DNA from 4 places in the Brumicola blandensis genome. Region 4 is predicted to be linked to each of the others. Evidence: predicted binding sites of a transcription regulator. Region 4 holds the regulator's gene; each other region holds the start of a gene.
What was found. Region 4 encodes sigma-54, which starts transcription at its own class of promoters, with help from an activator protein. Its sites were predicted from a motif close to GTTGGCACGNNNNTNGNNT; they were not measured.
Positions count from the first base shown of each region.

Region 1 (5,075 bases), on a different contig from region 4:
ACCCCTGGGATTATCCAGAACACTGCGTCTCTTCGATTTCCCTGCACATGTTTGCATAGTCAAATGCTACATGATTACCTGTTGCATACGCGTGCTTAGATTGTTTTAAGTTGTGAAGCTCTCGCTTTCATTGCGTGCTCAACATCTATTTGAGTTGGCGGGTTACATCCGTTTTTTTCGACGTTTAGAGTTGCCGCCATTAGCGCGAACTGCAAAGTGTATTCGAGAGCCTCATCTGACCAAGGTTGTTTTATTTGTCCTTGCCGTAATAACTGAGCGAGAAACGCTGAGAAGAAAGTATCTCCAGCACCTACTGCATCGACGAAAGGTGTCGGGGAAAAAACGGGTTTGGTGACTTCAAACTTGTTGGTGATTAAAGTGGCACCATGTTCGCCAAGGGTCAACAAAACCATGCTGGCATTCGTTTGTGCAAGTAGTTCTTTTGCACCATCAAGAGGCGCTACTGTTGAGCCGAGCGCAAGTAAATCTTCATCACTTACTTTTATAATATCAGCGTAGTTCGCTAATGATGTTACCGCTTTTACGTAGCTTTCGTTATCGGCCTCTACACCTTTTCGCATGTTAATGTCGATACTGACGCAGACTTCACGCTGTTTTAATACTGTAAAGCAAGGCTCTAATACGTCTACCATACTCGGCACAAGTGCTAACGAACCAGTATGAAACAATTCGATATCTTCAGGGATGACCGATTGCAAAGTAGCTGCATCAATGTCTAAATCGGCAATGTGTTTACGATAAAGGCAATAGTCAGGCTGACCCTGCTCGTCTTTGTATACTAACGCTAAGGAAGTAGGTAAATCTGAACGGTTATTCTCAGGAAGCGTAATGCCTTCTTTGCTGGCAAACTGCTTTAAACGTGTACCGTAAATATCGTTTGAAATAGGCGATAAGTAGCTGATATCTATGTTTTGGCGTGCAAAGCTTTGCGCTACGTTAAAAGGGGAGCCACCAATATGAGAATGCAGAATGCCTTCAGTTTGTTCTATGAGGTCAAATAGAGCTTCACCAAATACTGCAGCTTTCGGTTTGTTTGTGTGTTCAGTCATTTACTTCATCTCTAGCAGATGCTCTGCTGTATATTTATTGGTAATTATGCCACAGTCGAGCAATTCACGTTTTTTGTTATAGACCCAGCCAATAAGTTCGCCTACTGCGCCTAGTTTAACGAGTTCTTTTGCGTCATCTACATTTACATCAATAAAGTCGTCGTTGATTGGAGGGGAGTTTACACCGATATTACCCAAACCGACAAATATAACATCGGCTTGTTTAGTAAGTTATAGGTTACGATAAACAAAAACTGGCCACCCCTACAGGACTTGAACCTGTATCAAAGACTTAGGAGGTCCTCGTTTTATCCAGTTAAACTAAGGGGTGGAGGGGCAAAGCCTTATTTTGTGCTACTTTATGAATCAAAACAAGTCGGTGCGTTTTACCGACATTGTGCTGCTGAGCTTACAGAATAAATGAAGCGTCAAATCAATCGACGATTATTGCCTAGCAACAAAATCATTTGCTTGAATATTACCTAAAAGGCTTCGGTCTCGGCTAGTGACCGTGGCTGTTTCAGCAAATACTTGTGTCACAACAAGAGGAGTAGGGTGTAACACAAACTGCTTATATTGTTGACCAAAGTTGTCCTGAATTTGTTTTACACTAAATAAGGTAAGTTGGTCTCCAGCTTTCACTTGTTGGTTTTCACCAAGGTTAATTTGTAGTTGGTTGTTTGCTACTGCCAAGATTCTACCCATAGTCGGCTCGCACATGGCAAATTCTTCTAAGTCGACTGCTGCTTGCTGCATGCTCTCTAAAACAGCACGGCCGAAACGACTTCGCCAAAATTGATCTGAATGCACGTCGACAGTTTTGGTCCGGTCAAACTCCCAAGCTTCTGATAGTCGATATTGCTTACTCATCAAGGTTTCACCTGAAGCACCGTTCAATAGCGTGATGCTATAGGCAAGGTTTCGCACCGCTTGTTCACCCTTCCAAAACGTAAACGCATTCGATTGATTGCGCTCTACGCTAATGTCATCAATGGTAATTGCTAATACATACTGAACATCCGTTTTTTCTGCCAGTCTGACGGCCTGCATTGCTTGATTTGTTGTATGCCAATTTAGAATATACGGTTCTACATCAGAGACGGTAAGACTTGTTGTGATAGCCGCAAATGTCTCCTGAAGCTTCATTGCTGCCGCTTCACCGAAAGTATGTAGCTGGCCATCCGCCGCTTGTGCACCGTAGCGTAAAGGGAAATATGTAGTTGCAATACGCTTGGTATAATCGGCTGCGCTGCATTGTGATTCTTGTGAAAAGATATCTGCGCGAATAGATACGGTGACATAGCCATCTTCATATACCTCTTCAATAAACTCAATCGTATTTACCTCACCACTAGAGCGAATCTCTAAATGATCATCCATCAGTAGACCGTTCGTCATTTGTTGTACGCTTCGCACAGATGCGCCAGCAAACAATAAGGCTTGCTTAATTGCTTCTTCTGTTGCCTGTTCTCTAGCAGCCACTTTATCACCGTTTAGAATAGCTGCTTGCCCAGTGGCTGAGAACCAGGCCGCCTTAGCTGTGTGGCTAAAACTAAGTGACAAAAGAACAAACCCAAAAATAGTGTACCAAGGTGTTTTCATATCAATGTGCTCAACGTTATGCTGTTCAAGGTTGCATTGCATTTATGAGTCTCTGCAAGACAACTAAGACTAAACTGATACTGTCAAAAAACAGTGTTATTGCTTTGGCTATACAAGTTATATGCCATAAGGCACATTTAGAGGATTTGAAGGTTTAATCTGAAATAGTTGGTTCGCTTATTGCTTAGTGTCTCAATAACGAAGCATATGAATACAGCGTCTATTAAGAAAAGCTACTAGATAGACTCTGCTAAAACAACAAAGCAAGGCAGTAGGAAACAACCATGCAAGAGTATACGAACTATTTACCAAATAAAAAACAGCTTCTAATGAGCGCGATGATGCTTTTCGCTGTCGCCGCTTTGTCGGGCTGTAGCTCAATGTTTACCAAGCATGTGGAATGGGAAACGATTGAGCCTGAATCTTATCCTGTGCTCAGTGCTGTGGGTTATGCACCAATAGATGCACAACTGGCGTCGGATGATTCTACCAAAACACTGATGGCGATAAAGGCATCAAAACTTGACGCCTACCGCGAATTGGCGGAACAAGTTTATGGCCAAAAAGTTGACGGTGAGCAAGAGTTAGCAAATTTGATCCTGACAAACAACCAGTTAAAAAGCTCGGTGGAAGGCGTTATTCGAGGCGCTCGTGTTGTAAAGAGTTACCCCGTAGGTGAAGACACATACGCAACGGAATTAGAGCTAGACATGTCACGAGTCTATGACATCTACCTTTCAACAGCCAAGCCGAAAAAAATACGAAAGGTCACTTACTATTGATTTGAGCAAGCAGACTTCTAACAAACCTTGAGTTCAGCACAATTTGCTCTAACATAAGAGCTTCTATAAGCTAATTTGGGATTTTATGAGTCAAGACATGAGTCATGCAGGTGAGGGTGAACACCTATTAGAACTTCGCCATTTAACGCTCGACGATTTCGACGACATTAAAGAGTTAATGGATGACGTGTATCAACACGTTGGTGGCGCTTGGAAATTACGCGAATACCAAGCCCAACTCAATACCTTCCCCGATGGACAAATATGCATAGAAGATAAGGGTAAAGTTGTTGCCGCAGCATTTGCTGTGATTGTTGACTATGACAAATTTGGTGACAAGCACACTTACGATCAAATTACCGGTGATGCTTACTTAACCACGCACGATCCCAAAGGTGATGTTCTTTATGGCGTTGATATATTCGTATCGAATGACTACCGAGGCTTGCGTTTAGGCCGACGTTTGTATGAGGCGCGCAAAGAGATTTGTCGCAACCTGAACCTTCAGTCTATTATGGCCGGTGGTCGCATTCCTAATTATTCAAAGTATTCTAGCGAACTAACTCCATACGAATATATTGAGAAAGTTAAATCAAAGGACATTTTCGATCCTATCCTGACCTTTCAAATTTCTAATGGCTTCGAAGTGAAGCAAATTTTAAAGGCCTATTTACCGGAAGATAAAGCGTCACGTGGCTATGCAACGTTATTGCAGTGGCACAACATATACTACGATGCAGAGAAGCCATCTATTATTAATGGTGTTAAAGAGTCAGCGCGTATTGGATGTGTTCAATGGCAAATGCGTTACTTTGAAAATGTTGGTGAATTGCTTCAGCAAGTAGAATACTTCGTCGATGCCTTATCTGATTACTCGTGTGATGTTGCATTGTTTCCTGAGTTTTTCAATGCGCCGCTAATGGGCTTAGCTGACTCAGATAGTTCAATTGATGCAATTTGGCATCTAGCGACCTACACCGATGAAATCATCACTGCCATTTCTAAGCTTGCGATCACCTATAATATTAATATTATCGCTGGTTCAGTGCCTGTCATTGAAGATGATGAGCTATATAACGTGAGTTATGTTTGTCATCGTGATGGCTCATTAGAAGCACAGTCGAAGCTGCATCCTACACCTCATGAAAAGTCTGATTGGATCATGAAAGGCGGGGATGAGCTTAAGGTGTTCGACACTGATTTTGGTAAAATAGGTGTGCTGATTTGTTACGACGTTGAGTTCCCAGAGCTTGCGCGTATTTTAAATGAGCAAGATATGCAGGTGTTGTTTGTGCCATTTTGGACTGACACTAAGAATGGTTACCTGAGAGTTCGTCGTTGTGCGCAAGCTAGAGCGATAGAGAATGAATGTTACGTTGCCATTGCTGGTAGTGTGGGTAACTTGCCTAAAGTAGACAACGTTGATATTCAATACGGACAAACGGCTGTATTTTCGCCCTCGGATTTTGCTTTCCCACATGACGCAATTGTGTCGGAAACCACGCCTAACACTGAAATGACCTTAATAGTCGATTTAGATTATAACAAGCTCACGAAGTTGAAAAATGAGGGCTCGGTACGCAATTATTTAGACCGTCGACGCGATTTATACCGAGTCGAT
Region 1 covers NZ_JAVRIE010000003.1:239,266-244,340, forward strand. Annotated here, with positions in the region: gene RM544_RS09490 (PfkB family carbohydrate kinase) at 96-1,070, opposite strand; partial or broken gene RM544_RS09495 (hypothetical protein) at 1,071-1,286, opposite strand; tRNA gene RM544_RS09500 (tRNA-Arg) at 1,326-1,401, opposite strand; gene RM544_RS09505 (flagellar assembly protein FlgT) at 1,515-2,714, opposite strand; gene RM544_RS09510 (LPP20 family lipoprotein) at 3,002-3,454, shown strand; gene RM544_RS09515 (bifunctional GNAT family N-acetyltransferase/carbon-nitrogen hydrolase family protein) at 3,540-5,075, shown strand, end outside.
Region 1: the regulator sigma-54 is predicted to act here: its motif matches at 2,783-2,801, upstream of RM544_RS09505 (flagellar assembly protein FlgT).

Region 2 (5,075 bases), on a different contig from region 4:
ACCAAGGTTTGCTCCATTATCCGAATTCGCCAGAAACACTGCACCATTGCCGGTTCTCAAGTTCATAGTAATCCCAGCCCTGTATCCCACAGTGCCGCCATAATGAGTGATAAAAACTTGATTGTTACCATCGTTAATTAACCTAAAACCGTAAGCATGGTTAGCGATAGGAGTCGCTAGTATCTCTTCGATACTGGCCTGAGTGAATACATTACTTTTACCATGATAGCCTTTATGCATCTCTAACAAAAACATGGCCAAGTCCCTAGCCGTTGCCCACAGGCCCGCAGCGGCCTGCTCGGGATAGTTGTTCCAGCCTCCGGCAACGATGCCACCATCGATTTGATGTCCGCGCGCGGTATGAGGATGACTAGATATTGGCAAAGGCACAGTGAAATCTGCTTGCTTCATGCCAACCGGATCGAGCAGCCAATCGCGCATTATCAGTTCAAAAGGTTTATTCAGCTCATCCTTTAGGGCAATTTCAATTAAAGTATATCCGCCACCTGAGTAAGCGAGCGACGCGCCTGGTTCATTAACTACTTCTACTTTTCGCGAATTGCTCGGTGCTTCACCGCGCACGATCTGTTCGTCTGTCGGCATCTGCTCGCTCTTTGCGTAGCCAGCATATCCACCACGCACAATTCCAGCTGTATGTGAAAGCAAATTGCGCAGCGTAATAGGATTAGCTTTGCTTTGCTGACCCTCAGGTAGACGATAAGATGAAAAATAAGTTTCGATATCCTGATCAAAATCAACCAATCCTGCAGCTTTCATCCGTAGCGCTGCGAGCAACGTAAATGGCTTGGCGAGAGAGCCTGCTTGAAAAAGGCTGCCACAATCAGCATTGCTACCATCGTTTTGTAATTTTCCCCAAGCTTCGCTCCAGTCGAGCTTACCTTGGTGAATTACCGCGACAGAAAAAGCGGGAGTTTTGGACATGCTCATGCGCGTTTCGACACTAACAGGCTTAGTTTCACCTTCAAACACCATGTAGGGCAGAATACCTTCGGTGACTTGCTTTTTACGCGCTTGCGCATCGCTCGCTGTATAACAGTTCCAGACTTTTTGATATTCGGGATGTTTAATATCCGAGTTTACTGAATTGTGCGTTGTATCGGCAGCGACTGAACTAAGCGACCCACTAAAGAATAATATAAGGATAACGTACTTGATCATGTGTTTGCCCTTTCCGTTATCTCTTTTATCATTCAACTACCAACCTCAAAGTTATCTATGTCATCGGTTGAGAGTATAAGAAGAATAAAAGCTATTTACTACTCAATACTTTCTACAAAAAGGCATAAGCGTATCGCAGCATCACTTGAGAGCGTCATACCGACTAAAAGAGAGGAGTGAGAGCGACTACGATGATTTAGTAAAAAGCTTTCCACAGCTAGCCGTCATCGACAATGAAAACTATTTTGCTGTTAAATGTGATTAAACATAGGCCTCATCGGCTCATCGAGCTATTGCAATAAACGTTTTCATTTAGTGTGTTTTTAGAGCCGCCTACCGGCGGCGCAGAAACCGGACGTTGAAAAAATGTTAGTAAGCCAAATGTTGTCCAGATCAACTGGTGCCTGTTTAATATCAGTCAGTTTATCTCCACAAATGCCGTCGAGGTCGCTTGTTTGCTTTACGTGTGGCGACTAAAATCTTCAGCGTGAACATTATCCAAAACCTCAATTTCACTGAAGTCGAGGGGTGTCAGAAAAATTTACAATATGCGCTGAATGCCCATATTAATACGTTAAATATTGTTTTAAATCAATGAGTTAATGTTTTGGTCCATAATTTGCTTTTACTCTGCTAGGCAATCTTGTCAGTAATATTTTAAACGGGAAGTTCCAATGAAATTTAAATCAGTAATCGCAGTTTTGGCACTTATTGCAAGCTCTGCTGCAAATGCATCACTTATCTCTAATGGCAGTTTTGAGGCGCCAGGCATTCAAAGCGGTTGGACATACTTATCTGATAATTCAAATGGCTGGCAAGGCGACAATATCGAAGTTTGGCGTTCAGGTTTTAACGGCGTGACTTCTTACGAAGGTAATCAGCATGGCGAATTAAATGCGCACCCACATGACGGCACTAGCTTCTCAATTTATCAAACTTTTGCAACAACAGCGAACTCTACATATGCCTATTCGCTTGCTTACAGAGCGCGCTCTAACAACGACGAATCTTTCCGCTTAGAAATTTTCACTGGTGATTTGAATAATCGTGATCACGTAGTCAATTTCGAGTTCATTGACCACACTACAAGAGAGTGGAGCACATTTGCTAGTTCGTTTATCGGTTCAGGTTTTAACACTTATTTTATGCTGACGTCAGTCAACCCAACTGCTGCAACTGTAGGTAACTTCATCGATGCGGTTGTGGTTAACGATGTTTCTGCACCAACGAGCATTGCACTTCTTGGTATTGCCTTAGCGGGTCTTATTTCTGTGCGTCGCCGCGCTTAAGCGAACATATCAGATATCGACATAACGTCGAGACAATTTAAAAGCCTCAGTTTTTACTGGGGCTTTTTCATTTAGGGTTGATTATTTCAGTGCTTGCCCCTTTGATTCAGTAAGTAGGTGTGTCCGTTGGGCGCATTATAGGGTTTGAGCATACAGGCTTTTTCGAATGTTCTCCAACATGAATGTGAAATCTTTACTTAAATTGGCGAACAACATATCTCTGTTAATGTAGTAGGGCGCTCTTTGCCCATGATATTCAATCACAGGACCTATTTGTTCAAACTTGATACCAACGTAAGACATGCTTTTGGCGAGTTTGGGTTCCATCATCATGTAAGCATGCTTCTTACCAAGCTTTAGGCATAGCGCCGCAGCACTAAAATACAAACCTACAGCGATGAAAGGGAAGCATCGTAGTTCTTTGTCTGAGTCGATGAATTCATTTATGGTACCGGTTGCCGCGCCAACAAATTTGTCAGACGCGCGTCGTCTAAAAGCACTTGGCACAGCCAGACGAGAAATTTCACAAATATCTTCACGCGGGAAATTCGAAGGTAAATACTCGTGATCTAATACGCTATCAAGACAGTGCTTTTCGATGGGAAGTAATTGTTTGTCACTTTCAGGTGAAATCACACGCACAGTGCCCGCATAGGTACGAGATTTTATATGTTGAATTAGGGCATGCTTTGAGTAAGCGTCGAACTCATCGCTTTCTAAGCCATCGTCACGGCAGTCTTCATAATGTAACTCTTCGCAATACACGTCATGTCTTAATTTACTCGACAAATCTTGTTTAAAGTCACTATTTGCAATGACAGGAGTGAGAAATTGAGAAAAATGAAAACTAATTTCCTCAGCTTCTTTACGCTGCTTGCGCATCGCTATCCAGTTCCTGATAGCGCCAAGCAGTCCCTTATTCATTATGTAATCTTGAATATTATTGATAGAAAACTGCAAGCCTGATTTTTGCGTTGATGCCATGTAAAAGAATACCTTTATTATCCAGCTTGTATTTTACAAAGTTCACCATGCGAGGGCAGTATCCCACATCATAACTCGTATGTTGTTTTATACTTTACTAGACGATGTGATAGCGGAATTGATAGTGGTAATCCGGGGGGATTTAGATATGCTAGTTGAGAAAGTTAAAAAGGAAAATAAATCGATGAGAGTGATTTTTTACAAATTTGTTATCATAATTGCAATTTATTTTACCTGTCTCTCGAGCACTGCTGCTGGGACTCGTCCATACAATAGTTCTGAACAATCAAGAAGCCATTACTTAGAAACCTCCGGTTTCTTAGGTGTCGTTGTGAAAGTTGGCGGTCCTATAACCTTTCCTGAATTTAAATCATTAATGTCACACCGTAGCGATTTGGTGCACGTTGAACTTAAAAGACTATGGAAAAATCATTTAGTTAGCCTAAAAGAGAGCTTTATTGTGCTGAAGAGTTTTACACCTGATATTTCTGCAGGTGATGTCCTGTTTGCAGAATACGATAGTAGTAGCTCAAATTATTTTGATAATGGAGATGTGTTTTTTGTAGTGTTTTTTAACAGCAACCGCGATGGGAGGCCAATCAAGTTGGGATATGATGACTGTGGTACAATTACCAAAAACTATTCCAAGCTCCTAACTTCCTCTATTCAAAGTAAATCAGATGTAATCGAATTTATTGTAGAGAATAAAATGCTACAGTGTGCACACGACTAGTTGCGTATAGAATATCACTATCAGGCTTTTAACATTATAAGCCAACCCCCACGTTTGGCCTGCCATTTATCATAGGCATATAGGGTAAAACTAAGACTACTTAAAGCTATGTATAAGTAAAACAATATGCGTGGGAAATGCTGAAGGTAAAAAGCGACTAGCATGCCGCTAGAGAATAATAGGGCAAAATAAACAGATACTGATGTGTTTCTTTTATGTTTCATTATCTTATGAATTAAGTGATAGGGCGGTGCAAACTTTCGATTACCGCCAGGCGTTCATCCTCATCAAGAACCCCTGTGAACACCGTCGCTCTTCTCAAATTTCTCATTTTGAAGGATTTTTCTAGCAGTGCGGCCAGCATTTCCTCGGGTTGGTGTTTTAGTTCTAGTATTGATAGCCAAGTGAGATAAGCGCCATATCGCATTTGTTTGGCAGCGTAGCGAGTCTCAATGCGAGCTTCGATTTGTTCAAATAATGCTGGGTTAGCAAAGCACTTTTTAGCCATGGCTGCGTGCAACTGCAATATTTGGTGGTCTATTCCAATGTCTTTAACGGGGACTTTTGCATATTGAGGCATATTCTTACCGAAGGCTGATTTTCAAGGTTTTATGACTTAAGACAATACGTACTAAAAGCGATATTTATCGCGCTCTTGAATGTCTACTAGGCGTTTTTTTGTCTCTTCGGAGTAGCTTTCCTTTTGTCGATTTTCGTGTAACAAAGGTCGTAATACTGGTTCTAGGCCGTTCAATTTAATCTCATACATGATCGCGAGTTGTTCGCCGAGTTTGCTATTAGGAAACCCTTCTTTGTGAAACCAAACCAGATAGGGTTCTGGTAGCTCAAGTAATGGCGTTCCGGCATATTTGCCAAAGGGCATTTTGGCA
Region 2 covers NZ_JAVRIE010000001.1:214,735-219,809, forward strand. Annotated here, with positions in the region: gene RM544_RS00930 (serine hydrolase domain-containing protein) at 1-1,179, opposite strand, end outside; gene RM544_RS00935 (PEP-CTERM sorting domain-containing protein) at 1,854-2,468, shown strand; gene RM544_RS00940 (PEP-CTERM/exosortase system-associated acyltransferase) at 2,604-3,452, opposite strand; gene RM544_RS00945 (hypothetical protein) at 3,601-4,185, shown strand; gene RM544_RS00950 (hypothetical protein) at 4,421-4,765, opposite strand; partial or broken gene RM544_RS00955 (DUF3820 family protein) at 4,904-5,075, opposite strand, start outside.
Region 2: the regulator sigma-54 is predicted to act here: its motif matches at 1,786-1,804, upstream of RM544_RS00935 (PEP-CTERM sorting domain-containing protein).

Region 3 (5,075 bases), on a different contig from region 4:
TGAAAATATTGTACGTTTTAACGATGAAGCACTGCGCTCATTAATGGCACATCAGTGGCCAGGTAACGTACGTGAGCTATCGAATTTAGTTGAGCGTCTCGCTATTTTGTATCCTACAAAAGTAGTGGGCGTGAATGATCTTCCTGTTAAATACCAGTACGGCGATATTCCAAAACCTGTCAGCTCTTTGAGTGAAGAACAGCAGGAAAGAGAAGCCTTGAACGAACTGTTCGTATCGCAACAGGATCCAGAAGGCGAGTTGTCGCAAAGTGGCATGTTGAGCACTGCGTTACCTTCTGACGGGGTGAATTTGAAAGAGTATCTCTCTGACTTAGAGATCAACTTGATCACACAAGCACTAGAACAGCAAGATTGGGTAGTTGCAAGAGCTGCTGATCAACTAGGAATGCGCAGAACCACGCTGGTCGAAAAAATGCGGAAATATGAAATTAGCCGCCAATAAGCGGTGTTAAAAAATAAATAATAAAAAGCCTTTGTCATTTTCTTGACGTTCAAAAAGGCTTTTTTTTTGGCTTGAAAATCAATAAAAACTAACAAAATCAATTGATTAAAATTTGGCATGGCTCATGCATTATCTCGGCATAACCGTAGTTGAGGTAAGAAAAGTATTATGTCGCAATTTAATCAGAGTTTTTTTGTCATTGAACCACAAAATCCATTTTCCGTTGGTATGAATGATAGTACCGTGTTTCAGCCTGTCAGCCTTGAAAAGCCAAGCTCGCTAATTAGAGTAGGCACGCAAGCGCGCGTTGAAGTAAAGGAACATGATGAGAAAGACTCTGTAGAAGAGTTGCAGAATAAAGCAAAACGTCTTAACCACTTATTAGAAGTTATGCCTGCTGGCGTCATCGTGCTAGACCAGTTTGGACGAATTAAGCAAGCCAATCAGCAAGCTGTTGAACTGTTGGGTGAGCCCTTAGAGAAAGAGTTGTGGCGAGAGATTATACATCGCTCGTTTAAGCCACAAGCGGATGATGGTCATGAGGTTTCGTTGCGAGACGGCCGAAAAGTAAAATTATCAATTACGCCTTTGGTTGAAGAGAAGGGGCAACTGATTGTGATTACTGATTTAACTGAAACGCGCGAACTACAAAGCCGCATCAGTCACTTACAACGACTTTCATCGCTCGGAAAAATGGTAGCCTCACTTGCACATCAAGTGCGTACGCCATTATCTTCTGCCATGCTATATGCAGCCAATTTACGCTCACTCAATCTAAATAACGATATGGCTGACCGTTTCACCACCAACTTGCAGAACCGGTTGAAAGACCTAGAAAGCCAAGTGAATGACATGCTTCTATTTGCGAAAAGCGGCGAGCAACAAATCGTAGCGCCACTTACCTTGTATCAAGTCATGGTGAATAGCGTTGAAGCGGTAGATGCCCTGCTTGGCACTAAATCAATCCACCTCAAATTGGATGATAAACCACTAGATGCTGAATTGATGGGGAATGAAACTGCATTAACTGGCGCTATCAGTAATCTACTGCACAATGCCATTCAAGTATCTAAAGAGGGTGATGTAATCCATGTGAACTGTGATGTAGTTAATGAAGACGACGTAAACTACATTCGCATTAAGGTTAAAGATCAAGGTTGTGGTTTATCTAGTGAGCAGATCGATAGAATATTCGAACCGTTCTTTACAACAAAATCTCAAGGCACAGGCCTTGGACTAGCGGTGGTGAAATCTGTGGCAAAGTCTCACAAAGGTTTTATCAGAGCTGAAAATAATCAACACAAAGGCGCTTGTTTTACCCTCATGCTTCCTTGTTTAAGCAGTGCGAGCAAAGCCGTAACAATCACCCCTCAAACCAAGAAAATTGAATATGGAGCCGCGATATGAGTAAAACCAAAATTCTCATTGTTGAAGACGACCATGGCTTGAGAGAAGCCCTAGTTGATACACTCATGCTTGGAGGTTATCAGGTCACACCGGTTGATTCAGCTGAAAATGCGATGGTCAAACTGGGCAGTGCGTCGTTTGATTTGGTGGTGAGCGATATTCAGATGGGTGGCATGAGCGGCCTGTCGTTGTTAAAGAGTGTGAAAGCAAAATACCCTAAATTACCCATGTTGTTGATGACTGCATTTGCAAATATTGACGATGCAATTCAGGCAATGCGCGATGGTGCAACCGATTACTTATCGAAACCATTCGCTCCTGAAGTATTATTGAACTTAGTTGGGCGTTATGCGCCGGCACAGAAAGTTGAATCCACAACACCGATTGTGGCAGATCCATCAAGTATTCGTATGCTAGAGCTGGCGCGCAAAGTCGCCAAATCCGATGCCACTGTGATGGTGCTAGGACCAAGTGGTTCAGGTAAAGAAGTGTTATCGCGCTACATCCATGATCAAAGTCGTCGTAATTCATCTCCATTTGTTGCCATCAATTGTGCTGCAATTCCAGAAAACATGCTAGAAGCCACGCTGTTTGGCTATGAAAAAGGTGCGTTTACAGGTGCGGTTCAAGCTTGTCCTGGTAAGTTCGAACAGGCGCAAGAAGGCACCTTGTTGTTAGATGAAATTACTGAGATGGACTTAGCTTTACAAGCTAAATTACTGCGAGTTCTACAAGAGCGCGAAGTTGAGCGCTTAGGCGGTAGAAAAACGATTTCCTTAAATGTGAGAGTAATAGCGACGAGTAATCGCGATCTAAAACTTGCAGTAGATGAAGGGAAGTTTAGAGAAGATTTATACTATCGATTGAATGTGTTCCCTATCACTTGGCAGCCACTCAGTCAGCGTATTGGCGATATCATCCCATTGGCGAAACATATGATTCAGCGTCATGCTTCTGCGCAAGGCATCGTGGTGCCCGATATTACTATGGCGGCCCAACATAAGCTGATGCAGCATACGTGGCCGGGCAATGTTCGTGAGCTAGAAAACGTTATTCAACGCGCATTAATTTTGTCTGAAGAGGGCAATATAGATAGCGACGACTTGATGATTGAAGCGACGAACAACGTAGAACGTACCACAAGTACACATTTTAATGCTGAGACTGAAGAAAATACCGACGCTGTCGATAACAATTTATTAGGGTCAGAACTTCGATATCAAGAACATCAGATCATTCTGGACGCTTTACAAGCTTTTAATGGCAAGCGTAAAGACGTTGCAGAGAAGTTGGGTATAAGCCCAAGAACGTTGCGCTATAAGTTAGCAAGAATGCGTGATTCTGGTATTGAGGTTCCGAACTAAGTCTATTTTTAAGTACGATTTCCCAATGCTTGTTTGTAAGCAGTAAAGACAGGATGTCATCCCTATTATGCCGCTAGCCTTTAGCGGCATTTTTTTGTCACTCACTTTCTTATCCCAAATATATCACTAAAGCCTTGCCTGTATTGCGCTACAAGCTAGTTCATGAAGTTGGCACTGTTATTGCAAAATCCACATCAATCGTCGGTATTAGGCCGCAGAAATTCAAAATAATGACACAAGAGGCATTGTGATGGACATTAAAGCAAACTCAATTTATCAGGAAATGCAGGCAATGATGGGTGATATCAAACCTATTCAGTCACCTATTCAATCTGGTATGCCAGCGGGCTTGGGAAATACTTCAGGTGCGCAATTCTCAGATATGTTGAGTCAAGCAGTAAACAATGTGAACGATATGCAGGCGACCTCTCGTGAAATGCAAAAGTCATTTGATATGGGCAACCCCGACCTCAGTCTAGCTGATGTCATGATTGCCAAAGAAAAGGCGGGTATTGCTTTTGAAGCAACCATGCAAGTACGTAACAAAGTACTTGAAGCCTACAAAACTATTATGAATATGCCGGTTTAAGGAACTAAGTCGTGGCTGAAGCAGCAAGTACAGAACTCGCACTATCCGATAATCTTGATAACGGAGATGATGCAGTAGAGTCAAAACCCAGTTTGGTAGACCAGTTGGGTACTACTGAGATGGTTAGACAAATTACCTTGGTTGTTACCTTAGTGATTTGTATCGCCATCGCCTTTTTCGTGTTTTTGTGGTCAAAAGAGCCGACTTACCGTCCTTTGGCTCAAATGCCTACTCAAGAGCTGATTGAAACGCTTGATTATCTCGACCAAAACGAAATTCAGTACAAGCTAGAAGGCAATACAGTTTATGTCGTTGAGTCACAATTTAAAGATGTGAAGTTCGGCATGGCGCGCAACGGTATTAGTAATGAAGCGTCCCAAGGCACTGATATTATCATGCAAGATATGGGCTTTGGTGTGAGTCAGCGCGTTGAAATGGAGCGTTTGAAGCATGCTCGCGAACAACAGATTGCACGTACAATTGAAGACATGAATGGTATCGGTAGAGCCAGAGTGTTGCTTGCTTTACCCAAAGAGAACGTGTTTGCCCGCAGAGAGAAAAAGGCAAGCGCAACGGTTGTGGTAACCGCTCGCCGTGGCAATGTGATTTCGGGAGAAGAAGTTGACTCTATTGTTGATATTGTGGCCAGCGCTGTGCAAGGCATGGAGCCTAGTAGAGTCACCGTCACCGATAACAATGGGCGTTTATTGAATTCGGGATCACAAGATGCAGGTGCATCGGCTGCCAGAAAAGAATATGAGTTAGAGAAAAAACGTGAATCAGAATACATGGAAAAGATAGATTCTATTCTGATCCCTGTATTAGGTTTGGGTAATTATACAGCACAAGCCGACGTTACCATGGACTTTACTGCGACTGAGCAAACTCAACGTCGCTATAATCCAGACTTGCCGGCTGTGCGCAGCGAAATGATTTCAGAACAAAACAATGTTGGCAACGTAATTGCGGGCATTCCCGGGGCTCTCTCGAATCAACCGCCATTAGATGCCAACATCCCAGAAAATGCGGGTGGTGGTGCTAACGGTGCTCCTGTCCCAGGAAGTAACAGTAAAGAATCAACCCGTAACTACGAATTAGATACAACGATCAGCCACACTAAAAAGCAAAGCGGTGTAATTCGTCGCCTTAGTGTTTCTGTGGCTGTGGACTATACTTCAGCTACAGCTGAGGATGGTACCGTATCAATGACACCTAAAAGCCAAGAGGAACTGTTAAATATTCGTCGCTTGTT
Region 3 covers NZ_JAVRIE010000003.1:300,767-305,841, forward strand. Annotated here, with positions in the region: gene RM544_RS09780 (sigma-54 dependent transcriptional regulator) at 1-463, shown strand, start outside; gene RM544_RS09785 (sensor histidine kinase) at 632-1,870, shown strand; gene RM544_RS09790 (sigma-54-dependent transcriptional regulator) at 1,867-3,234, shown strand; gene fliE (flagellar hook-basal body complex protein FliE) at 3,485-3,823, shown strand; gene fliF (flagellar basal-body MS-ring/collar protein FliF) at 3,835-5,075, shown strand, end outside.
Region 3: the regulator sigma-54 is predicted to act here: its motif matches at 3,402-3,420, upstream of fliE (flagellar hook-basal body complex protein FliE).

Region 4 (5,075 bases):
TCACTTGCATCCAGATATAAAATAGTCACTTCCCAAATATCTGGTAAGAAGTCGACAATTTCAGACACTTCGTTAGCCATTTTGGGAATGTTTCGTACGTCGATGCTAACGGCTACTTTTTCATTCTCATCGGCCAAGGTATGCGTTAGCGTGGGGAGTAAGCTGACCGGAATATTGTCTACGCAGTAGTAGCCCAAGTCTTCTAGGGCGCGCAATGCTATTGATTTGCCTGAACCGGAGCGTCCGCTAATGATGATTAGATTCAATGATGAGCCCCTTATTCTAGGTTTTGGTTATGCTAGCGCTGCGATTATTTGGTCTTTACTTGTGGCTTTTCTAATCGTTTTCACGATTTCTTTATCACTGAGTTTTTGTGCAATAGAAGAAAGTGTCTGAAGATGCTCTTCTGTTTGCTCTGATGGTACTAATAGTGCAAAGAAAATATCAACGGGTCTGTCGTCTATAGCGTCAAAGTCGATAGGTTCTTCACTCGTGACGACAACAGCTACGATATCGTCTATGCCGTCGATACGGCCATGAGGAATGGCAATGCCATTTCCAATACCTGTGCTGCCCATTTTTTCTCGGCTCACTATACTCGCGAGTATATCGCCAAGTGCTAATGATGGGTTTTCTCTGGCCGCAATCTCGCTGATGACTTCGAAAATTCTTTTTTTACTGTGACAATCGACCGCACATTCAGTGCGGTCTAAAGAAATGATATCAGATATGATCATATTAACTCTTAAGCAACTAGTGTCGCTTTAGTTTTTCCTTGTGTTTAATAACCTGTCTGTCTAGTTTATCGATAAGGCCATCAATGGCTGCATACATGTCATTATGCTCGGCATTTGCGTGAACAACGTCACCCTTTAAATGCACAGTAGCTTCTGCTTTTTGGCTCAGCTTTTCGACGTTTAACACCACGTGTACGTTGCTGATATGGTCGAAGTGTCGTTCTAACTTCTCAAACTTAGTATCGACATATGCTCTGAGTGAATCTGTAATATCTACGTGGTGACCTGTTAGATTAATTTGCATAATGTTACGTCCTCTAATGTCGTCTTATAAAAGACTTTTTCTTTGGTTCGACGGGGGAATCGAGAGAGACTCTCGATATTTCGCAATTGTCCGCCGTGCAACTTGAATACCTTGATCAGCTAACAATTGCGCAATCTTGCTATCACTTAATGGCTTGCTAGGTAACTCTGCAGCCACTAACTTCTTAATTAATGCTCTTATCGCAGTAGATGAACACTCTCCTCCAGACTCAGTAGAAACATGGCTAGAGAAAAAGTACTTTAACTCATAAATGCCACGTGGCGTGTGCATATACTTTTGTGTGGTAACTCGAGATATAGTCGATTCGTGCATATCCACCATTTCAGCTACGTCATTTAGTACCATCGGTTTCATCATTTCTGGGCCGTGTTCAAAAAAGCCCATTTGTTGCTGCACAATACAATGAGACACCTTTAGGAGTGTTTCGTTGCGGCTTTCTAAACTTTTGATAAACCATTTCGCCTCTTGTAAATGAGACTTAATAAATTGGGAATCGTTCGAATTTTTTGTACTTTTACTTAAGGCCGCATACTCTTGATTAACCACTAATGGCGGCAGTGAATCATTATTTAATTCAACAACCCAGCGACCGTTTTTCTTGAGCACAGTGACATCTGGAATGACATATTCCGGCTCTTTGGTTGCTATCTCACTCCCAGGACGGGGATTGAGTGTTTGTAGCAGACGCATCACTTCACGCAGTTGGTCTTCTTTCAACTTCGTTTTACGCATTAAAGTGCGGTAGTCTTTACTACTTAGTAAATCACTGTGTTCGCTTAGCAAATGTTTAGTTTCAGCGACCCAAGGTGTGTCGGGAGCAAACTGATTGAGTTGCACCAGCAAGCATTCTTGAGGTGAGCGGGACCCAGAGCCAATAGGGTCAAACATTTGAATGCGTTTTAAAACACATTCCACTTCATCAAGCTCAATCTCTTCGTTTTGTAAGCTATCCAAAATGTCTTCGCAACTGACGGTTAAATAGCCTGATTCGTCGATACTGTCGATAATTGCGATAGCGATAGAACGGTCAATATCAGAGAAGGGCGTTAATTCCATCTGCCAGATTAAGTGGTCTTGGATATTTTCTGAGGTCTCACCTTGAAAGACGTAGTCGTCGTCGGGGCTTGAGCCACCTGTCATCGTTGCTGGTGCAGAAGACGAACTGAGGTATTCTTCCCATGAACTGTCGATCGGTAAATCATCAGTGAGTTGATTGTTTTCTAAGGCGTCATGACTATCGATGTTGTCAGAATTTGCCGAATTGAGGTCGCTAGAATCAGCTTGCTCTCTATCGTTTGCACTATTCTCTTCTGACTGCTTGTCATTATTGTGTTCACTTTCATCAATTTCCAATAAGGGATTTGAGTCAAGCGCTTCTTGGATTTCTTGTTGCAGGTCTAGCGTAGATAACTGTAATAGCTTGATCGCCTGCTGCAACTGAGGCGTCATCGTAAGTTGTTGACTGAATTTTAACTGCAATGAAGGCTTCATTGATGCCCTTGACCTAATGTTAACGGCGAGACGTGCCGAATTCTAAACATGATACGGAATACCTATAAGACAAATTGTTCACCGAGATAAACATCTCGCACTTTTTGGTTACTGAGAACTTCCTCAGCACTGCCTGAGGCGATTAGTTCGCCATGACTTACTATATACGCTTGTTCACAAACATCGAGGGTTTCTCGAACATTGTGGTCAGTTATTAATACACCAATATCACGTTCTTTTAATTGTTGTATTATCTTCTTTATATCATTAACAGAAATTGGGTCAACACCGGCGAAGGGTTCATCGAGCAAAATAAATTTAGGATTTGCTGCTAAAGCTCGCGCGATCTCGACTCTACGCCGCTCCCCGCCTGACAAACTCATCCCAAGATTGTTTCGAATATGATTCACATTAAATTCATCCATTAAATCATCGGCTTGTTGCTCGCGCTGGTCTTTTGTGAGTTCTTTTCTCGTTTGCAAAATAGCCATTAGATTTTCATATACCGTTAGTTTCCGGAAAATCGAAGCTTCTTGCGGTAAATAACCGATACCGTGTCTTGCTCTCTCATGCATGGGCTGAATTGATAAATCTAGCTGATCAATGAAAATTTCACCTTTATCGATAGGTACGAGCCCAACGATCATGTAAAAAGTAGTGGTTTTACCGGCGCCATTGGGGCCTAACAAGCCAACGATTTGGCCTGTGGATACCTCAATACTGACGTCTCTAACGACTTGCCTAGCTTTGTATGACTTGGCGAGATGATTGGCAACGAGTTTACTCACTATTGATCGTCCTCTTGCTTCTTATCTGCGTCTTCTGCTTTATTTTTCAAGGTGTCTTTGGTTTTCTGAATCGTATCTGGACTGAAAATTGTCACGGTAGGCGTGTTACTTTTCTCATTTGTGTTGGCCAGCACCTGTTCTTTTTGCATATCAAAAATAATTGAATCACCTTCAATCGTAAAGGCATTCTGCAGAAGTTGTGCATTGCCTTTCAAAGAAATGGTGCGGTCAGCTTTAATGTATTTGATTTCATTCGCACGGGCTTCGACCATGCTGCCGTCGGCCAATTGTTGGATATAAGAAGCAGGTTTGCCGGTGGCAATAAAAATTTCACGCCCAGCCCCATTGGTGCCTATCACTTCCATTTTATCGGCGCTAATTTTTAAGCTACCTTGAGTAATCTTGACGTTACCCTCGTAAAACAGCACTTTCTCTTTACTATCGGCAAAGGTATTTTCAGACTCAAGTCTAATGGGTTGCTCAAAATCACTCTTTTGAATGATTTCCTGCGCTGTGCTCGAAAACGCTAAACCTAGCGTTAAGCAACTAGCGAGTAGGTAAGTATTCAGTTTCAACATGTTTTTTTAACTCGTATTGTTGGGTTTCTAGATTTGCGCTAAACCCAATACTATTAATCGTAAAATTCGAACCAGATATAGCGACTGGTTGATCTGAAGACAATTCTTGAGTGTCTAAACTAAAAGAAATGTAGTCAGTAGAAATGGTTTGTATGTAGTCGTTAGTTTGTTGACTACTGATCACAACATCCGAGGCAAGCTCTAGTCGATTGTTGTCATAAAACGTTCCTTCACTTGCGACAAGTTGCCAACTCTCGCCGGTCTCGGCTAAGTAGATAGTGTATTCAGGCTGCTCAAAGTTTACATATTCAAGTAGGTCATAGTGTTCCATTTTTGCGGCACTGACTTGATGAGTGAGCTGACCATCTTTATCAAATATTTTACTGCGTAAATTTAGGGCCTGATAGTTAGGCACGAGTGCCGCGTCTTTATCGCTCACCTCAACTTGTTCTTCTTCTTCCATCCAAATGGGTACGTACAGCGCAAGTGCGGCACTGAAAATAAGGATGATACTGAGCGCTAGTCGATTCATACACTAGCCCCATGGATTTCTTCCAGCTTTCCTTTTGCTTGTAATATTAAATCACAAATTTCACGAACAGCACCACGCCCACCGTCTAAGCTGGTACAAAAAGTTGCCTTTTGCTTCACCATTGGATGGGCATCAGCAACTGCGATGCCAATTTCACTTTCTAAAAACATACCTGTGTCGGGCATGTCATCGCCGACACTCGCAATTTGAGAATTCGTATATCCATAATCACGAATCAACTCCTTAATCGCGACTTGCTTATCTTCCCGATTCTGCATAATGTGTTTCACATTCAAGGCTTGCATACGGTTCGCAACAATTTGCGACTGCCGCCCAGTAATTACGGCTACATCGACACCCACTTTAGAGAGTGCTTTGATGCCATATCCGTCTTTGGTGTTAAATGCTTTTAGCTCTTCACCTTGATTGCCCAACAAAATCGTACCATCAGAGAAAACACCATCCACGTCACATACGAGTAGCCTGATGTTGGCAAATTTGTTCATGAGGCTTTGGTCTATCTGTCCGTACAATGTATTTACTTTAGCCATTACACCACTCCGGCTTTTAACAAGGTGTGCATTTTAATCGCGCCCACGGGGTGTCTGTCAGCATCAACAACGA
Region 4 covers NZ_JAVRIE010000007.1:238,530-243,604, reverse strand. Annotated here, with positions in the region: gene rapZ (RNase adapter RapZ) at 1-266, opposite strand, end outside; gene ptsN (PTS IIA-like nitrogen regulatory protein PtsN) at 294-737, opposite strand; gene hpf (ribosome hibernation promoting factor) at 754-1,041, opposite strand; gene RM544_RS16290 (RNA polymerase factor sigma-54) at 1,066-2,553, opposite strand; gene lptB (LPS export ABC transporter ATP-binding protein) at 2,616-3,341, opposite strand; gene lptA (lipopolysaccharide transport periplasmic protein LptA) at 3,341-3,919, opposite strand; gene lptC (LPS export ABC transporter periplasmic protein LptC) at 3,888-4,451, opposite strand; gene kdsC (3-deoxy-manno-octulosonate-8-phosphatase KdsC) at 4,448-5,002, opposite strand; gene RM544_RS16265 (KpsF/GutQ family sugar-phosphate isomerase) at 5,002-5,075, opposite strand, start outside.